DNA from 2 places in the Pseudazoarcus sp. NS20 genome. Region 2 is predicted to be linked to the other one. Evidence: riboswitches for the same ligand, from Rfam matches in the RefSeq annotation. Region 2 holds a riboswitch; the other holds the start of a gene.

Region 1 (3,404 bases), on a different contig from region 2:
AACGGTCACCGGCTTCGCAGACGGCAATGTTTCGAGTGCGGCGGCGATGCGGTCGGCCTCGCCGGCCAGCGACACCAGATCGCTGCTGGACGGCGGCCGGCAGATCTCCCGCCACAGCCGATCATCCACCCCACCGCGAGCCACCGGACGCATGGTCTGATCACGCACCTCTTCCTCGCGCAGCACCACATTGCGCTCGTCGATGTAACGACGACGCACCGTGAGGAAGCCCCGATTCAGGCAATCAAAGCGGTTCAGCGCCAGCACCGCGGTGTAGCCGGCACGTTCGGCTTCCTCGGGCGCCATCACCATGCGCGCCCAGGCGATCTTGGTGCCCGCATCCGACGGAATCACGCTTGCCCGGTCCACCTGGATCTCCCGACTGCCGTCGCGCGAGATCGTCACCCAGTCGTCGTCGACGGCTGAGGCAGCAAGCGGCAAAGCCAGCGCTAACGCCGCAAAGGCACGGCCGAGGCAAGAGTGCATGTCGATTCGTCGGTGAATGAATTGGGTACCCGAGTGCTACAACGGCGCGAAGCGCGCATTTCTTTAACGCAACGCATGGATTCGAAAGATTCCGTGCGCACGAATTCATTCCTCGGATAGAATTCGCACCGTCATCGGGGAGTAGCCGCTTCCGCCCCGGCGGAAGGGACGCGTCAACATACTTGTCCATCGGACATGGCGCATTCAGCCCGAGGTGTCGCCTCCGCAGTTTTCAACTACTGCGAGCGCCCTCCAGCCTGGCAAGACCGCTGACCGACGCACTCCGCTGTTCGGGCCGGGAGCGCGCCGGTCATCGGTTAACGCTACGGCCCGGAGGACATCATGAATTTCCCTGACTTTCCGTTCGAAGCCTTTCTCGTTTCCACCGGCATCGTTGCGCTGGCCGAAATCGGCGACAAAACCCAACTGCTCGCCTTCATGCTCGCCGCTCGCTACCGGCGTGCCGCGCCCATCGTGCTCGGCATCTTCGTGGCGACGATCGCCAACCATGCCTTCGCGGGTGCCGTCGGCACCTGGCTCACCAGCGTCATCGGGCCGGACACGCTGCGCTGGATCCTCGGCATCGGCTTCATCGCGATGGCCATCTGGACGCTGATCCCCGACAAGCTCGACGACGCAGACGTGCAGGTCAAAAGCGGCCTCGGCATCTTCGGCACCACCCTGATCGCCTTCTTCCTCGCCGAAATGGGCGACAAGACGCAGGTCGCCACGGTTGCCCTCGCCGCGCAATACGAAGCTTTCGTGGCGGTCGTGGTGGGCACCACGCTGGGCATGATGATCGCCAACGTGCCCGCCGTACTGATCGGCGACCGACTGGCGCACCGCATGCCGACACGCCTGGTGCATGGCATAGCCGCCTGTCTTTTCGCGGTACTCGGCGTGATCGCACTGTCCGGCGTGTGGAGCAGCTGAGCTTCGCCGCGCAGCGGGCCGCCTGCGGTTGTCACGACGGGGCGGCTGCGCTAACCTGCGCAGCTTCGTTGGGGGTGCCCGCCGTCGCTGCGGCAGGCTGAGAAAATACCCTTGGAACCTGACCCGGTTAGCACCGGCGTAGGAAAACGCTCCATGCGCACCTGCACCTGTCGGCCCGGCAGCACCCCACAGACTGTCTCTAACCGGGGAGCGCGCTCATGAGCCGCAGCATTCCGAACGTAGTCAGCATCGCCGGCGTCGACCCCAGTGGTGGCGCCGGCGTGCTGGCCGACCTCAAGGCTTTCTCGGCGCTGGGCGCCTATGGCTGCGGCGTCATCGCCGCCTTGACCGCGCAGAACACGCAGGCCGTCACCGGCGTGCACACGCCGCCCGTCGACTTCCTCAAACTGCAGATCGACACGCTGTTTGCCGATGTCGCCATCCATGCCGTCAAGATCGGCATGCTCGGCACCGCCGACATCGTGCGCACCGTGGCCGACCGTCTGGAGCAGCACAAGGCGCCGTTCGTGGTGTGCGACCCGGTCATGGTGGCCAAGAGCGGCGACCACCTGCTGGCGCGCGAAGCCGTGGCGATGCTGCGCGAGGCACTGATGCCGCAGAGCTTCATGATCACGCCCAACCTACCCGAAGCCGGCGTGCTGCTCGAATGCAGTGAGCCCGATTCGTTGAAGAGCATGTATCGCGCCGCAGAACGCCTGCGCGACATGCTGCCGACTTCGTCCGAGCGCTGGGTGCTGCTCAAGGGTGGCCACCTGCCCGGCGGCGATCTGACCGATCTGCTGTTCAACGGCGACCGCATGATCGAACTGCAGGCGCAGCGCATCGAAACCAAGAATACGCATGGCACCGGCTGCACGCTGTCTTCCGCGATTGCCGCACTGCTGCCGCAGTCGGCTGACACCCTCGCGCCGGTGGAGAGCGCCGTGCGCGTGGCACGCGACTACCTGCTGCGCGGCATTGCCGCATCCGGCCAGCTCACGGTGGGCAGCGGACACGGCCCGGTGCATCACTTCCACGCATTGTGGCGCTGAGCACCCGAACCTGAGAGCACACTTGAAACGGGCTGCCTTGCGCAGCCCGTTTTGCTTCAGACACCGCCCTCTCAGGACGCCGTAAGCGCCATCACCACATCGGCGTACCACGCACAGTTGAGGCCCAGCGCCTCATCCAGCTCGGTGTCGCGCGAGCCCACATCGAGGCGTGCCGAGTGCACACCCAGCAACCGCCACGGCAGGCTTTGGCCCGCAGCGTCGGCATCCGGCTTGCGCATCACCACCGGCGCGCCGCTGGCGCCGCGGTGGGTGCGCGCATCGGTCAGGAAATAACCCTCACCCTGAAAGCGCAGGCCGAACGACGAGGCGATGCCGGCATGGCGCACCACGGGCAAGTGATGCAACGTGTCGTGGAAACCCAGCGGAAAACCCACCACCAGCACCGACGAGCCGACCTCGACGCGATCTTCGGGCTGCCACAGGTGCTCCGGCCCGAAGGCTTCCAGCACGGCGCTGGGCGGCAAGGCCGGGCGTTCGATCTCGATGACGGCCACGTCGATCTCGCCGGCCTCGTCCTCACCCTGGCGCCACAACGATGCGCCGTCCCGGTACAGCGGAATCGAGTATTGAACGGAATCCGCGACGTTGTCGGCATCCACATGAACTTCGATCTCGATGCGATCCGGCGCGTGCCCGCTCGGCCCGTCGAAGAACACGTGCCGGCTCGACACCAGAAACAAGCGCCCGTCGCGCTCGAAGAAAAAGCCGGTGGCGTTGGTCAGCGTAGTTGCACCGTTGAAGGTGAGGATGCGCGCGACGCTGAGCAGTATGGAATCGATCATGCGGGATGTTCTCCTGAAAGCCGGGCTCTTCGAACAATGCCCACAGCCGCTCTCCGGCTGGCCCCGATCACACCGGCTGCAGCGGCCAGAACACGGGAATCAGCACGCTGGCCAGCACCCACACGACGAG
Region 2 (3,404 bases):
CGTTGGCGGCTGACGTGTACTCGTACTGGCGCTTGATCTGGAACAGCGCCGCGCTGACGTTGAGTCGCTCCGTCAGATCAGCTTTCAAACCGACTTCGATCTGGCGAGATTTGGTCGGATCGATAGCCTGTCCCGCATTAGTCGTCCCAACGGGTGCTTCGCCGCCTGGCTCCAATCCTTCGGAATACGCGCCATAGAATGACCAGCGCTGATCCGGGCTGAACACGAGTGCGACGTTGGGGAGCAGAAAACGGTGGTTCTTGCGGCTCAACGGGCTGCCGTTGGCGTCGTATTGGTCGCGATCAAGCCGGACGTGGCGCAGCCCGGCATGCAGCTTGAACTGCTCGTTCAGGTGCATGACGTCTTGAATAAAGAGAGCGTGCTCATTGTCTTGCCGGCGCAGGCGGACGGGGTTGTTCGCGAGAGGACTGGGGGCGAGGTTGATCGGGTTATAAATATTGCTCGTGCCGACGAATGCAGAAACATACTCGGCGAAATGATCGCGCCGTTCATGCGCGGCCATACCAAACGTCACCTCATGTCGCATTGAGCCGAGACGGATATCACCCTGCAGCAAGGCTTGTCCTGCCAGCACCGTGCGCTTGTCATCGTCGCGACGTAGGTCAATCACGCTGTAGTTGCCATTGGCCTGGAAGCCTGTGGGCAGAGCTACCGCGTCGTCACGGCGCAGCTCGAAATAGTTGGCCGACACCTCGGTACGCCAAGCATCGTTGATCTTGTGCTGGAAGCGCAGGCCGACGTTGGTCACGTCGTCCACCACCGGGCTGCTCCACGGCTGGTTGTTGAGCATGTCGCGGGCGCTGACGCCCTTGGGCACCGTGGTGCCACCCAGCAACTGAAAGCCCGGTACCGAAAGCTGTGATTTGTGCAGGTAGTCGAAGTCGAGTTGCAGCAGGCTGTCGGGGGTGAGTTGCCAGTCGAAGGCGCCAGAGAAGAAGCGGCGCTCGCCGTTCGAGCCTTTGGCATACGAGCGCACTTCTGAGGCCATGGCGTTGATGCGGTAGCCGAACTGGCGGTCTTCACCGAAGCGGTCGCTCAGGTCGAGGGAGCCATAGATCGTGCCGCGCTCGCTTGCTTCCAGCGTGACGCTGCGCAGGGAGTAGTCGGTGGGGCGCTTGGTGACGTAGTTGAGCACGCCCCCGGACGAGGCCACACCGGCCTGCAGCCCGGCCAGGCCCTTGAGGATTTCCAGCCGCTCTTTGTTCTCCAGCATGATCGGCGCCTGCGCCAGCACCAGCAGACCGTCCTTGCGGTAGTTGGCGCCCGTGCTGATTTCGAAGCCGCGAATGGCCAGGCGGTCGGACAGGCCGATGGCGTTGTACGAATTCTGCACACTGGCGTCGTACTTGCCCGCCTCGGTGGCGGTGCGGATGCTGCGATCCTGCATCTGCTCTTGCGTGATCACCTTGACCGACACCGGCGTCTCGCGCAGCGGGGCTTCGGTGAAGGTGCCGATGCGCGCCTTCTTGGCGATGCCGTCGACGGACTCGCCGGAGGTGGTGATCACCACTTCGGGAAGGGTGGTTTCGGGCGGTTCGGCGGTTTGGGAGAGAGCCGGAGCGGAAAAAGCGAGTGCCGCGGGCAGCGCGAGCCGCCGCAGGTGACAGGGTGGTAGAAGCATGTTCGTTCCTCGTTTGCGCGGGGGACAAGCATGCGCAAGGACGACCGAAACGAACGCGGGTGGAAACACCCCAAGAACGTCGAGCTTCCCTACGCTGGCATTATCCAGGTCAGGTTCAAGGGTCTTTCTCACCCGAAGACGACGTCTCCAGGACCCCTAGCGTGGCGCGATGGTAGCACCGCCCCTTGCCAGGCCGAAGGGCTGGATTGCGGGTTGTTGACGTAGCGCAAGTCGGTACGGTGTGCGAAGCGCAAGATTCGCGGCAATGCGCGTGGCGTGTGCGCGACCGCAACGGCTTGCACGCATGGGTGAAACCGTGTGGGTGCCTATGGCATGTGGCACCGCCGCCCGACGTCATTGCGAGCGCAGTGCGGCAACCAGCTACATGTGCAATGTGCAGGCGCTGCGAGATTGCTTCGTTGCTGCGCGCATCGCAATGACAGGCTATCGAGGTTCTGCGGGGGGCGGGATAGGGGTTAGCGCGGCATTCGGATACGGCGGATAGGTCGCCTTTGGAGCATCGCGGCGCCGTTCGTTGCCGTGAGCCCTGACCGATCTGATGGCCGCACGGCCTCTTGCCGTCATTGCGAGCGAAGCGCCGCAATCCAGTGAGCATGTGGGCTGCTTTTCCGTCGGATCCTGCAATGCCGTGCGCTTATGTAAAAAACGACATGCAAGTGTGGTCGACCGCGGCGCTGCATTCGCGCAACAAACCGCAGCGCATTCAAATTTTCTTATGCACGAAGTTCGCTATACGTTCCTATAGTATCGATACGGCATCGCTGTTCATGGCGGGTGACGGTGCAGTTCCCAGTCTTAAAGGGGATTCATGCTGGAGCGCTTCTTCTGGGTCGGTGGTGATCCCACGCTGCTGATGGTCGGCACCTACCAGCCGGCTCTGGTGGTGCTCTCTCTGGTGATTGCGGTTCTGGTCTCGTGCATTGCCATGCAGGTGGCGGGCCTTGCGCGTGCCGGCCACAGTCAAATGTTTCGTCAGTTGGGGATTGCTACCGGCACGGTTTCGCTCGGCATAGGCATCTGGTCGACGCATTTTCTCGGGATGATGGCGTTCGAGTTGTGCGTGCCGGTGAGCTACGCCCCTTTCATGACCATCGTCTCGATGGTGCCGGCCCTGCTGGCTTCATGGATGGCTTTGAGCATGCTGGTACGCGAGAGCGTTACGCGCAGCCAATTGCTTGGGGGCGGCTTCCTGGTGGGGGGCGGCATCGGCGCCATGCACTACATGGGCATGGCGGCCATGCAGATGGCCCCGTTGCTGCGCTTCGACCCGTTCTGGTTCTTTGCTTCGCTGGCGGTGTCGGTGCTGCTGGCGTGGTTTGCGTTGTGGCTGCGTTTCGGCCTGCACAAAAGCTGCTGGCTCAACGAGATTCACCTTGTGCTGCTCAGTGGCACCGTCATGGGCGGGGCGGTGGCTTCCATGCATTATGTGGCGATGCGGGCAGCGCGCTTCGTCGGTGAAGACATGCCGGGCTTCGTGCCCACGATCGATTTCGATATCGTCATCGGCATCACCGTGGTCACGCTCACGCTGGGCATGGCCGTGCTGGCGGGCAATCTGGTGCTGCGTTTCAAGGCGCTGTACAGCCAGTTGCGCATCAGCGAGCTGCGGCAAAAGGCCATCTTCGATACGGCGGTAGACGCCATCATCACCATCGAGCGCGACGGCACCGTGGTGTCGGTGAATCCGTCGGTCGAGCGCTTGTTCGGCTGGCAGGCGGGTGAGCTGATCGGCAACAACATC

Evidence for each region. A riboswitch is a leader RNA that binds a small molecule or an ion and turns the genes downstream of it on or off. The one in region 2 is predicted to bind thiamine pyrophosphate.
Region 1: it holds a riboswitch for thiamine pyrophosphate, as region 2 does, so the genes downstream of both, thiD (bifunctional hydroxymethylpyrimidine kinase/phosphomethylpyrimidine kinase) here and AC6H0W_RS13705 (TonB-dependent siderophore receptor) in region 2, are expected to answer to the same signal.

The regions. Positions count from the first base shown of each region.
Region 1 covers NZ_BAAKIY010000001.1:29,281-32,684, forward strand. Annotated here, with positions in the region: gene AC6H0W_RS00145 (carbonic anhydrase) at 1-486, opposite strand, end outside; yybP-ykoY riboswitch at 611-783, shown strand; gene AC6H0W_RS00150 (TMEM165/GDT1 family protein) at 829-1,419, shown strand; TPP riboswitch at 1,480-1,581, shown strand; gene thiD (bifunctional hydroxymethylpyrimidine kinase/phosphomethylpyrimidine kinase) at 1,638-2,471, shown strand; gene AC6H0W_RS00160 (S1 family peptidase) at 2,543-3,274, opposite strand; gene AC6H0W_RS00165 (SLC13 family permease) at 3,342-3,404, opposite strand, start outside.
Region 2 covers NZ_BAAKIY010000004.1:404,112-407,515, forward strand. Annotated here, with positions in the region: gene AC6H0W_RS13705 (TonB-dependent siderophore receptor) at 1-1,642, opposite strand, end outside; TPP riboswitch at 1,712-1,810, opposite strand; gene AC6H0W_RS13710 (diguanylate cyclase domain-containing protein) at 2,472-3,404, shown strand, end outside.